Regions from separate parts of the Dactylosporangium maewongense genome, predicted to be linked through region 3. Evidence: riboswitches for the same ligand, from Rfam matches in the RefSeq annotation. Region 3 holds a riboswitch; each other region holds the start of a gene.
What was found. A riboswitch is a leader RNA that binds a small molecule or an ion and turns the genes downstream of it on or off. The one in region 3 is predicted to bind ZMP and ZTP.
Positions count from the first base shown of each region.

Region 1: linked by a shared signal. The riboswitch ahead of ABD332_RS38540 (serine hydroxymethyltransferase) and the one ahead of ABD332_RS39525 (bifunctional 5,10-methylenetetrahydrofolate dehydrogenase/5,10-methenyltetrahydrofolate cyclohydrolase) in region 3 are both predicted to bind ZMP and ZTP.
Region 2: linked by a shared signal. The riboswitch ahead of ABD332_RS60265 (hypothetical protein) and the one ahead of ABD332_RS39525 (bifunctional 5,10-methylenetetrahydrofolate dehydrogenase/5,10-methenyltetrahydrofolate cyclohydrolase) in region 3 are both predicted to bind ZMP and ZTP.

Region 1 is NZ_BAAAQD010000018.1:243,872-247,815, forward strand. It holds gene ilvD (dihydroxy-acid dehydratase) at 1-1,187, shown strand, start outside; ZMP/ZTP riboswitch at 1,254-1,342, shown strand; gene ABD332_RS38540 (serine hydroxymethyltransferase) at 1,366-2,628, shown strand; gene ABD332_RS38545 (hypothetical protein) at 2,716-3,944, opposite strand, start outside.
Region 2 is NZ_BAAAQD010000026.1:109,833-113,776, reverse strand. It holds gene ABD332_RS46220 (SDR family oxidoreductase) at 1-564, shown strand, start outside; gene ABD332_RS46215 (hypothetical protein) at 536-961, opposite strand; gene ABD332_RS46210 (hypothetical protein) at 1,097-1,888, opposite strand; gene ABD332_RS46205 (SigE family RNA polymerase sigma factor) at 1,885-2,433, opposite strand; ZMP/ZTP riboswitch at 2,548-2,632, shown strand; partial or broken gene ABD332_RS60265 (hypothetical protein) at 2,604-2,879, shown strand; gene ABD332_RS46200 (hypothetical protein) at 3,011-3,148, shown strand; gene ABD332_RS46195 (UbiA prenyltransferase family protein) at 3,224-3,944, shown strand, end outside.
Region 3 is NZ_BAAAQD010000019.1:189,109-193,052, reverse strand. It holds gene rsmG (16S rRNA (guanine(527)-N(7))-methyltransferase RsmG) at 553-1,230, opposite strand; gene ABD332_RS39525 (bifunctional 5,10-methylenetetrahydrofolate dehydrogenase/5,10-methenyltetrahydrofolate cyclohydrolase) at 1,336-2,202, opposite strand; ZMP/ZTP riboswitch at 2,215-2,299, opposite strand; gene ABD332_RS39520 (Jag family protein) at 3,524-3,944, opposite strand, start outside.

The DNA of each region.
Region 1 (3,944 bases), on a different contig from region 3:
ACGGCTCCACCCTCGCCACCCACAGCGCCCGCAAGGCCCTCTTCGAGCGGGCCGGCTCGCTCGTCGTCGAGCTGTGCAAGCAGTACTACGAGGGTGATGACGCGTCGGTACTGCCGCGCGCGATCGCCACCCGCGAGGCGTTCGAGAACGCGGTCGCCCTCGATGTCGCCATGGGCGGGTCCACCAACACCGTCCTGCACCTGCTCGCGGCCGCCCGCGAGGCCGAGGTCGACTTCAGCGTCGCCGACATCGACGGCATCTCCCGCCGGGTGCCGTGCCTGTCGAAGGTCGCGCCCAACAGCCCCAAGTACCACATGGAGGACGTCCACCGCGCCGGCGGCATCCCCGCCATCCTCGGCGAGCTCAACCGCGCGGGCCTGCTTCGGGATGGGGTCCGCAGCGTCCACTCGCCCGACCTGTCCAGCTGGCTGGCCGAATGGGACATCCGTTCCGGGAACGCTTCCGAAACCGCGCTCGAGCTCTTCCACGCCGCGCCCGGCGGGGTCCGCACCGTTGAGCCGTTCTCCACGTCCAACCGCTGGGCGACGCTCGACACCGACGCCGCCGAGGGCTGCATCCGCTCCAAGGAGCACGCCTACAGCGCCGACGGCGGCCTCGCGATCCTGTTCGGCAACATCGCCCCCGACGGCTGCGTCGTCAAGACCGCCGGCGTGCCCGAGGAGAACCTCGTCTTCCACGGCACGGCACGGGTCTTCGAGTCGCAGGAGTCCGCGGTGGACGGCATCCTCGCCAAGGAGGTCGTCCTCGGTGACGTGGTGGTCATCCGGTACGAGGGCCCGAAGGGCGGGCCGGGCATGCAGGAGATGCTCTACCCGACGTCGTTCCTGAAGGGGCGGGGCCTGGGGCGCGCCTGCGCGCTCATCACCGACGGCCGCTTCTCCGGCGGCACCTCCGGCCTCTCCATCGGTCACATCTCGCCCGAGGCGGCCGGCGGCGGGCTCATCGCCCTCGTCGAGGACGGCGACCGGATCGAGATCGACATCCCGCACCGCTCGATCAGCCTCGTCGTCGACGAGGACGTGCTGACCGCGCGCCGCGTCGCGCAGGAGAAGCGCGAGCGGCCGTACACGCCGCTGGACCGGCAGCGACCCGTCTCGGCGGCGCTGCGCGCGTACGCGTCGATGGCCACCGCGGCCAGCGACGGCGCCTACCGCAAGGTGCCGTAACGGTCGTCACCCCGGGCCAGTTCGATCGGATCGGCCCGGGGTTTCCGCCCGGTCGTGCACTAGCATCGGTGGTACTGCGACTGGCGCACATCAAGGTGGAACCGACCACCGGGGAGCTTCCTGCATCGCTGGCACCGCGCGCCTGGGTGCCACGGTCACCCGTATGGGAGGAAGCCCCATGCATGTTCCCGCCCTGCCGTCGATCACCTCGGCCGACCCCGACCTCGCGGACCTGATCCAGCGCGAGGCCGCCCGGCAGCACGACACGCTGCGGATGATCGCCTCGGAGAACTACGTCTCCCAGGCCGTCCTCGAAGCGACCGGCACCGTCCTCACCAACAAGTACTCCGAGGGCTACCCCGGCAAGCGGTACTACGAGGGCCAGCGCTTCATCGACCCGATCGAGGAGCTGGCGATCGCCCGCGCCAAGTCGGTCTTCGGCGTCGAGCACGCCAACGTGCAGCCCTACTCCGGCTCCCCCGCGAACCTCGCCGTCTACATGGCCCTGGCCGCCCCCGGCGACACCGTCATGGGCATGGCCCTGCCGATGGGTGGCCACCTCACCCACGGCTGGTCCGTCTCGGCGACCGGCGCGTGGTTCCGCCCCGTGCAGTACACGGTCCGCCGGTCCGACGGCCTCATCGACTTCGACGAGGTCCGCGACATCGCCCTGCGGGAACGCCCGAAGCTGATCTTCTCCGGCGGCACGGCCATCCCCCGCACCATCGACTTCCCGCGCTTCGCCGAGATCGCCCGCGAGGTCGGCGCGGTCCTCGTCGCCGACGTCGCGCACATCGCGGGCCTCATCGCCGGCGGCGCGCACCCCTCCCCCGTCGGCCACGCCTCCGTCATCACGACCACCACCCACAAGACCCTCCGCGGCCCGCGCGGCGCGATGCTGCTCTCCACCGCGGAGTACGCCAAGGCGATCGACAAGGCCGTCTTCCCCGGCCTGCAGGGCGGCCCGCACAACCACACGACCGCGGGCATCGCCGTCGCGCTCCGCGAGGCGGCCCAGCCGTCGTTCCGCACCTACGCCCACCAGATCGTCGCCAACGCCCGCGCCCTCGCCGCCGCCCTGCTGGAGCGCGGCTTCGACCTGGTCTCCGGCGGCACCGACAACCACCTCATCCTGATCGACCTCACCGGCAAGAACATCGGCGGCAAGCCCGCCGCCCGCGCCCTCGACCGCGCCGGCATCGAGACGAACTACAACACCGTCCCGTACGACACCCGCAAGCCCTTCGACCCCTCCGGCCTGCGCATCGGCACGCCCGCCCTCACCACCCGCGGCCTCACCGAGACCCAGATGCCCCAGGTCGCCGACTGGATCTCCCGCGCCGTCGACGCCGCCATCAAGTCCGACGACGACGCCTTGGACACGATCGCCGCCGAGGTCCGCGAGCTGCTGTCCGCGTACCCGATGCCCGGCTGGCACTGACCCCACAACACGCGAGGGGCGGCTCCGGTTCGTGTGACCGGATCCGCCCCTCGTGTGGTTGTTCGTCGCTACTTGCGGCGTTCGTCGCTACTTGCCGCGGCGCAGGAACCGCCGTGACTTCTGGTCGGGATTCTTGGGCTCCTCGTCGAGGTTGAGCTCCAACGGCGCCACATCGTCGTCGAACACCATGTCCCGCGCGCGCTGCCGCTGCCCCGGCACACCCCCGCCAAACCCACCCCGCTCCCCCCGGCCACGGTCCCCGGCCCGCTCGACGTCCTCGCCGCGCCCGCCGAGCCCGCCCCGGTCCTCACCGCGCCCACTCAGCCCGCCGCGGTCTTCACCGCGCCCGCTCAGCCCGCCGCGGTCTTCACCGCGCCCACCGAGCCCGCCCCGGTCCTCACCGCGCCCACTCAGCCCGCCCCGGTCCTCACCGCGCCCACTCAGCCCGCCCCGGTCCGCCCCACCAGCCCAGTCCCCACCGCGATCCGAACCGCCGCGGTCCGAACCGGCCCAGTCACCGCCACCCCGACCGTTGTCAGCACCGCGCCCCGAACCACTGGCCCAGTCGTCGCCGCCCCGGCCGTTGTCTCCGCGGTCCAAGCCGGCGGCCCAGTCGCCGGTGTGGTCGGGACGGGCGGTGCCGGTGGTGCCGGTGGTGCGCGACGCGGAGCCGGCACGTCGCTCGGACGTGAACTCCCCACTCGGGTCGCTCTCCCAACCGGTCGTCGGGTCGGTCGCCCAGGAAGGCCGTCCAGCGGGCGTCGAGGGATCGGCCGCCCCGGCCCGTTGCCCGGCCTCCGTCCCTGCGGCCCAGTCACTCCCGGCCGCAGGCGCTCCGGACCCGGGACGCCCGGCCGGGGCATCGCCCGCAGCAGCTTGGCCTTTCTTGCCCTTCCCCGCCTTCGAGAACCCCCACCGCGACCGCTTGGCAGGCTGCTCCACCGGCGCCTCGTCGACACCGGCCCGGGAGCCAGCCGCCGCCTCGGCGTCCCACCAGTCAGCGCCGTCCTCAGCGGCACCCGCCGCCCTCGTGCCCGGCTGCGCGCCGGCCCGGTCGTCGTCTCGTCCACCCGCTCGCGATACGCCGGTCTGCCCCTGCTCCGACCACGTGGCTGCCGAAGCCCCAGCCCTCGGAACCCCCACCTGCCCCTCGTCCGACCCCGCCCGATCCGACCGGTCCTGCTCCGACCGCGCAGACTCCGACCGCCAAGAATCAGCGCGCGAAGACTCTGGACGCGAAGACTCCAGACGTGAAGGCTCCGACCAAGCGCGATCCGAACCAGCCGCATCCGAAGCAGCACGATCCGAGCTCGGAG
Region 2 (3,944 bases), on a different contig from region 3:
GGAGCGATAGTCCTGCCGCTCGACGTCACCGACGCCGCATCGGTGGAGGCCGCCGCGGCCGCGGCCGGCGACGTCACGCTGCTGGTCAACAACGCCGGCGTGGCGACGTTCGCCAACCTCGTCGACGGCGACCTCGACGACATCCGCCTCGAGATGGAGACGCACTTCTTCGGCACGCTCCGCGTGGTCCGCGCCTTCGCCCCGATCCTGGCCGCCAACGGCGGCGGCGCCGTCGTCAACCTCCTGTCGGTGCTGTCGTGGATCACGTTCCTCAACGCCACGTCCTACGCCGCGGCGAAGGCGGCCGAGTGGAGCCTCACCAACGGCATCCGCCTCGAGCTCGCCGCCCAGGGCACCCAGGTCTCCGGCGCCCACCTCGGCGCCGCCGACACCGACATGATGTCCCGCTGGGACGTGCCGAAGCTCGACCCCGCGGCCGTCGCGACCGCCGTTGCCGACGGCGTCGCCCGGGGCGACCTGGAGATCCTCGTCGACGACGCCGCCACCGGCGCCAAGCAGGCCCTCGCCGCCGACCTCAGGACGGTGTACCCGCAGCTGTCGTGACCGCCCCACCCGCCGCGGCCAGCCGGTCGGCGAGCAACTGCGTCACGGCCGGGGTGTCGATGATGCCGTCGCCCGTCAGGCGCGCGTAGGCGTCGACGGCCTCGGCGATCGTCATCCCATCCCGGCGGAACACCGCGAGCAGCCGCACCCGCACCGGACGGTTGACCTCGGGGTCGGCGTGCACCCGGGCGAGCCCGACGCGGGCGATGAACGCCTCCCGGGCGATTCCGATAAGCGGACCCCAGTCGCAGGCCACACCCTCGGCCCCGCAGTCGCACTGCATCGAGACGGACGACTCGATGCGCCCGTAGATGACGGACTCCTCCGGCCAGCTCCGGCTGATGCCGCCGCACTGGGCGCACGGCGCCAGCAGCACGTCACCTTCACGCCGCAGCATGCCGCCACTGTACCGACGACCGGCGGCGCTGCGGGGAGCGCGACCGCACCGGCGCCGAGGCCGTGGGAAGGCCGGCGGAGCTGGCGTGGCGCCGGCTGGTCGCCGACGCCACGCGTCTGCCTCGCTAGGACGGCATCAGGGCAGCATCGCCGGGTTGCCGGCCAGCGCCGCGACCTGGTCCGCGGTGAGGAACGCCTTGTCCAGGGCGGGTTTGCGGTCGGTGGCGGTGTCGTGGGGGTAGACGGGGACGGTGCGCTGAGCGGTCACGCTGAAGTGGCCGCCCTGCAGGTAGCGGCGGGCGACGATGACGTCGCCGCCGTCGCCGTGGTCCTCCAGCCAGACCACGACCGGCACGCCGGCGACGTCGACGATGCGGCAGTCGCGGCCCGCGTCAGGCAGGGCGCACAGGCCGCCGGGCGGCACGGTCTCGCTGGTCTGCGCCAGGTACGCGCCGAGGTAGCCCTCCCCGTGCCCGTCCGAGACGACGACGTGGGCGGACATCACCACGAGCGCCGAACCGGTCGGCGAGTCCAGGCGCATCGCCGGCGTGCTCGGACCGGCGAACGGGTACTGGGTGTGTCCCGAGTACCCCGCCGGCAGGGCCGCGACGAGCAGGTCGTACACGGCGCGGTCGTGCGTCGGGAGCGCCTGCGCCGACGGTACCGGCGCCGCGGACGCGACCTGAGAAGCGGTGGGCTGCGCGGCGGGCACGGCGACGAACGGCGCGGGGGCCGTCGGGCGGGACGGCAGCAGCGCGGGCGCGACCAGGGCCGCCGCGACCGTCACGCCGGCGAGACCCGCGGTGGCGGCGACGACCCGGTCGCGGGTCCTCGCGGCCCGGGCGGCGACCGCGAGGACCCGCTCCGCCTCACGCAGCGGCGGCGCGTCGTCGAGGGCGAGGTCGCAGAGCATCTTCACGTCGTTCACTGGAGTCCTCCGGGGCTGGTCGGTCTGAGGTCTTCGAGGGTGTCGCCGAGCACCTCGCGCAGGTTGTCGAGGCCGCGGGCGGTTTGGCTCTTCACGGTGCCGGTGGAGCAGCCGAGCACGTCGGCGACCTGCTCGACCGACAGGTCCGCCCAGAAGCGCAGGACCAGCACCGCCCGCCGCCCTTTCGGGATGCGCAGCAGCGCCCGCTTGAGCACCTGCCGGTCCTCGACGCCCCGCTGGTCGGGGACGCTCGCGTCGAGCACCTCGTCGTCGGGCGTCGGGCGTTCCCGCCGCCACGGACGCCGGCGCTCGTCGAGGAAGGCCCGCAGCAGCACCCGCCGCGCGTACTGGTCGAGCACGTCGTGCCGGTCGATCCGGCCCCACGCGCGGTACAGCTTCGTGAACACAGTCTGGGTCAGGTCCTCGGCGAGGTGCCAGTCCCCGCACAGCAGGAAGGCGGTGTTTCTCAGGTGTCCGGCGCGGGCGGCGTAGTACGCGACGAACTCGTCGTCGTGCGGGCGCCGGCCGCGCCTCAGAATTCGCATCATCATCGCGATAGACACGTACAGCACGCGGAAATGGGTTGCTCGGGCAGGCGGTCACGCTCACGCCTCTGGCGAGTTCGCCCGTGACAACGCACCGCCGAGGGCCGGTAGGCTGCGGGTGGCCGCTACTGGCGCGGGTGGACACCACCGGGGACCGGCCGGATCGATGGGTGTGGCGCCGTCCGCCTGGGCGCCTCCGGGAAGCAGACGTCCTGCGAAACGGAGGCACGGTGGACCTGCGCCATGGCATGAACCCGCACCAGCGACCCGCGAAGATGACATCGCTCGACCCGGGGCGGCCGCCGTTGCGGTTCCTGCACGGGGCGCCGTCGTTCGTGAACGTGCTCGACGCGGCCGGGGCCTGGCAGCTGGTGCGGGAGGCGGCGGCCGCGCTCGGCGGGCCGGTCGCGGCGTCGTTCAAACACGTGTCGCCCGCCGGGGCCGCGACCGCGGGTCCGCTCGACGGGGTCATGGCCGCCACGTACCGGCTGAATCCCGCCACAACCGGGCGGCCTGGCTGGCCGGGAGGGACGGGATCGCGTTCGTCTCCGACGGGGCGCTGCCCTTCGCCGACAACGTGGAGCACGCCGCCCGGCACGGCGCGCGGTACATCACCGAACCGGGCGACTCGATCCGCTCCACCGACGTGTCCGCCGAGTGCGACCGCCGCGGCATCACCCTCGTCCGGACGGGAATCCGGCTGTTCTGCCATTGAGCCCGGAGGCACGGCGGCCCCCGGCATGACGCGGCTCTCAGTGCGGACACAGGGATCGAGGACGATGATCGGGGTATGACGGCGGTGTTGGAACGTCCGGCCGCGGTACTGGTCGCGGTCTCGCGGCCATGGTTCTGGCCGGTGTCGTGGGTGCCGGCGTACCTCGGCACGGTGCTGGCGGGTCACAACTGGCTGCCCGCGCCGGCCGACCGGGGGCGCGCGCTCGTGGCGCTGCTGGTGCTCGGGCCGCTCATCTGGGGCGCGGTGCTGGCCCAGAACGACCTGCAGGACCTACGCAGCGACCGCGACAACCCGCGCAAGGCGACGGCCCCACTGGTCACCGGAGCGGTCTCCGCCAGGCGATTGCGGGTGTGGTACCGGTGGCTGGCGGTCACCTGCGTCGCGGCCGCCCTGTACGTGGGTCCGCTGTTCGTGCTCGGCGTCGCCGGGGTGCTGCTGCTCGGCTGGGCGTACAGCGTGCCGCCGCTGCGGCTGAAGACCCGGCCCGGCTGGGACGTCGCGGTCAACGCGCTGGTCGTCGGGGTCGTGTCGCCGGCCGCGGGCTGGGCGATCACCCGGCCGCCGTGGGAGTTCCCGTGGCAGTTCGGGCTGATCGGCCTGCTCTTCGCCGCCGCTCTGTACGTGCCGACCACCGTCACCGACCTGGCCGCCGACACGGGCGCGGGCGACACGACGTTCGCCGTGCGGTTCGGTCCACGGTCCGCGCACCGGCTCGGCGTCGCGCTGTGGGCGGCGGCGCTGGCGTTCTGCGTGCTGCTGGCATGGCTGGACGTGC
Region 3 (3,944 bases):
CCGTGCCCGTAGTCCGGACCGGGAACACCGGGCTCGCTCACTGCACCGAAACCGGGGTGTGCGACGTGCCCGGCGGCCGAGCCGTAGAGGCCTCCGGCGCCGGCGGCCGCTCGCGGACCTATCGGTGTTTCACGTGAAACATGAGAGCTGCCATCGCCGTAGTCCGGACCATCACCGCTGTCGCGCACCATGTCAGTCCCGTCCCGCTCGGAAAGATGTGCACTGCCGGCCGTCAGCGACGTTGTGCCCACCTCCGGCGCACCGCCCGACGCGAGGTCTCGAGTGACTGCGGTGACCGGCGCCGGGAACGCAAAAACGGCGCGCGGCCAGCCTACGGCGCACAGGCGACCAGAGCCATGGCCGATCGGCGAGTCGTTGGTCTTCTCACTCGCATTCGGCCGTAAGAAGACCAGAAAGCCGTCGACTCGGCGGAGGAGACCGCCGAGTCGCTTGGTCGGTACGGCCGGCCAGCCGCTGTTGCAGTTTCTGATGTCCATCGTCGAACCCCCGCGTTCCCCGTGTCCGGAGGACGCTTTCGGCCCGTCCCCCGGTTTACCGCCCGCGCTTGGCCTTCCGGCGCTGCGCGACTTCCCGCTCCCGCACGACCTCGACGACCGTCGTCGGCTCGGCGAGGACGGCGTCCCCGCACAGCCGTACCGACGGCGCGCCCGCTCCAAGCCGGCTCAGGACTTCTGCGTGCTCGGCGATCTCCGCCGCGGCAGAGGATCCCTTGAGCGCGAGCAGTCGCCCACCGACGGCGGTGAGGGGAAGACACCATCCGGCAAGCCGGTCCAGCGGTGCGACTGCTCTGGCGGTGACGACATCGGCGAGGGGAAGCTTCCCGACGCACTCCTCGGCCCGCGCCCGGACCACGGTGGTCCGCTCGAGGCCGAGCGCCGTCACCGCTTCGGTCAGGAACGCGGTGCGTCGTGCGAGCGGCTCGACCAACGTGACGAACAGGTCGGGACGAGCCACTGCCAGCACCATACCGGGCAGGCCGGCGCCGGAGCCGACGTCGACGACCGTGGCGTCCGATTGGATGAGTTCGCTGAGGACGGCGCAGTTGAGCATGTGGCGTTCCCAGATGCGCGGCGCCTCGCGAGGGCCGATCAGCCCTCGCACCACCCCGTCGGTGACAAGCAACTGAGCGAACCGCTCAGCCAACGGGAGCCGATCGCCGAACACCTTCTCGGCGGCCGGCAACACCTCGTTCGGAACAGCACCATCCATGCGGTCAAGCAAATCACGCCGCCCCCGCGCGACCGGCCACTGGGGACAGATCGGCGCACGGGGGCGGCAAGAAGAGGGCCGCTCGAAGACGCGGCCCCCGATGTTTCACGTGAAACGTCGCTCCGCGGCCGTCACGGCGTTGCGGAAGAGCATGGCGACCGTGGTGGGGCCGACCCCGCCGACGCGCGGCGTGATGGCGCCCGCGACCTCCGCGCACGACTCGTCCACGTCGGGCAGGAGCCGCCGGCCGGAGTACCGGACCCCGCCGCCGATGACTGTCGCGCCGGGCTTCACGTGCTCGGGCTGGATGATGCCCGGCACGCCGGCCGCGGCGATGAGGATGTCGGCCCGCTGCGTGTACCGCGGCCAGTCCGCGACGCCCGTGTGCACGACCGTCACGGCGGCGTTGGCGGTCGGCCGCTTCTGCGACAGGAGCATCGCCAGCGGACGGCCCAGCGTCGCGCCGCGCCCGAGGATGACGACCTCCCTGCCGCTGACCGGGATCTCGTAGTGCGCGAGGAGCGCCTCAATTCCGGCGGGCGTGCAGGGGAGCGGCCCGGGCATGCCCGCGGCAAGACGCCCGAGGTTCAGCGGGTGCATGCCGTCGACGTCCATGTCCGGATCGACCCGCTGCAACGCGACGTCGTAGTCAAGGTGCTGCGGCGTCGGGTACTGAATGAGCAACCCATGCACGTCGGGGTCAGCGTTGAACCGGTCGATGACCGCGTGCAGCGCCTCCTGCGTCGTGTCTGCCGGCAGGTGCTCGTGCGGCGACTCGAACCCGAGCTCCGCCGCCTGCCGCTGCTTGATGCGGATGTACCCCGCGCTCGCATCGTCATCGCCGACAAGGATGGTCGCCAGCGAGGGCACAACCCCCTGCGCGCGCAACGCCGCCACCCGCGTCGCAACGTCAGCCAGGATCTTCTCGGCGACAGGAGCGCCGGGCAGGAGAACAGCAGTGGTCGTGGACATACGACTCCCCGACGTGAGGACCCAGGCGGTCGACCCTCACAACTCGAGCTCCCCGATGGTCCGTCCCATCCCGGTGCCGCCAGTCGCGTCTGCCACCCATTGTCCCCGATCCCATCCCCTCCCGACCACGCGGGGACGAACCCCGACGAAGGAATGCAGGAACGCTTACAGCCGACACGCCCCACCCAAGACGCCATCACCAGCCCTCGTGACGCGCCGCCCGCCCCTGTACGGCCGTCAGTCGCAAGACCGGGCAGACAGGACCGCGTCGACTCCCGCAACGTGCGGACGACGCTTGTGGCGCCAGCCTGCATCGCACTCGGGACCAGCTGTGTGGGTCCGGCGCGGGCGGGGGCGACCGGCGCCCTTGGCATCCAGCAGTGTGGTGATCGAAGGCCGGTCCTGGTCGTGATGACGGCCAGAACACTCCTTCGATCAAGCGCCGGTACAGGGGTCAGCACTTCGACTGCTGCCCGCCAGGACTCGAAGGAACGGTCAGGACCCACGACCCGGACACGGGAAGGCAGCGCGGTGCTCGAACCAAGGAGCACGGCGCGTGGATGACGTTCGGACGCGATGCCGAGAGCAAGAGGGGCAGGCGGCCGACTTGGACGCAGGCGCAGGGCAGTTGCACAGACGCACCGGGCCCGCGGTACGAGGGTGCGGGATCTTCCCCTCGATACAGAGCGCGGCGCGCGGGCAGCGTGGGACACAACGCACTACGGGGAAGGCGACAACCCGGACGCGAAGGCGGTGACCGGCCACAGTGCAGTCGGCGCGAAGCTCGACTCGACCGAAAGCTAAAGCCGGGGCGCGCAGCACGGACGGGGACACAGACGCAGAGGACGGAACGTTCGCCAAGAGACGGGGCACGGAGCCGGGGGCGAGCAGTCGAAGTGCCGACCCCTGCATCATGTTGCCTCGGTCGGACAGGTGCGGACGTAGGGCACGAGCTCCGGAGGCGGGGCATGGTGCCACCGGACACGGGGGCGGGGCACGCGACACAGGCGCAAGGCACGGACACCAGAGCGCGGAAGCACGGGGCGCGCGAAGAACAGTGCGCGAGGGCACGGCGAGCAGCGACCGACTGGTGCGTGGAAGAGCGAGGCCCGTATGCGCCCCCGCGAGATGCGTGCGGGGGCGGACGCGGGGGACAAGGCACGGAGTCGGAAACGTGCGGGGGCGTGGGCGAGCAGAGCGGAGACGCGTCGGGTCAGGACGCATCGTGTAGAGAGGCAGACAGGTGGGTGTACGGAGGTGAGCCGCAAACGGAAAGCGGGGCGCCCCGTCATGGGGCGCCCCGCTTCGCGGTGGGCTTGGGTCAGGCGACCGGGCGGACCACGATCCGGCGGGCCGGCTCGACGCCCTCGGACTCGCTCTCCACGCCGGGGAGGGCGTTGATGACGTCGTGGACGCACTTGCGCTCGAAGGCGCTCATCGGCTCCAGGCGGACGGCCTCGCCGTACTCCTTCACCTTCTCGGCGGCGTTCTTGGCGATCGCGCCGAGCTCCTTGCGGCGCAAGGCCCGGTAGCCGCCGACGTCGAGGAGGAGACGGCTGGGGGAGCCCGTCTGCCGGAAGACCGCGAGGCGGCTCAGCTCCTGCAGTGCCTCGAGGGTGGCGCCGCGCTGGCCGACGAGTGCCTGGAGGCGGCGGCCGGAGCCGTCGCCGCCCTCGACGACCTCGACGACGGGGCGGCCGCTGACGACGAGCTCGTCGATGTCGCCGTCGTAGTCGAGGATG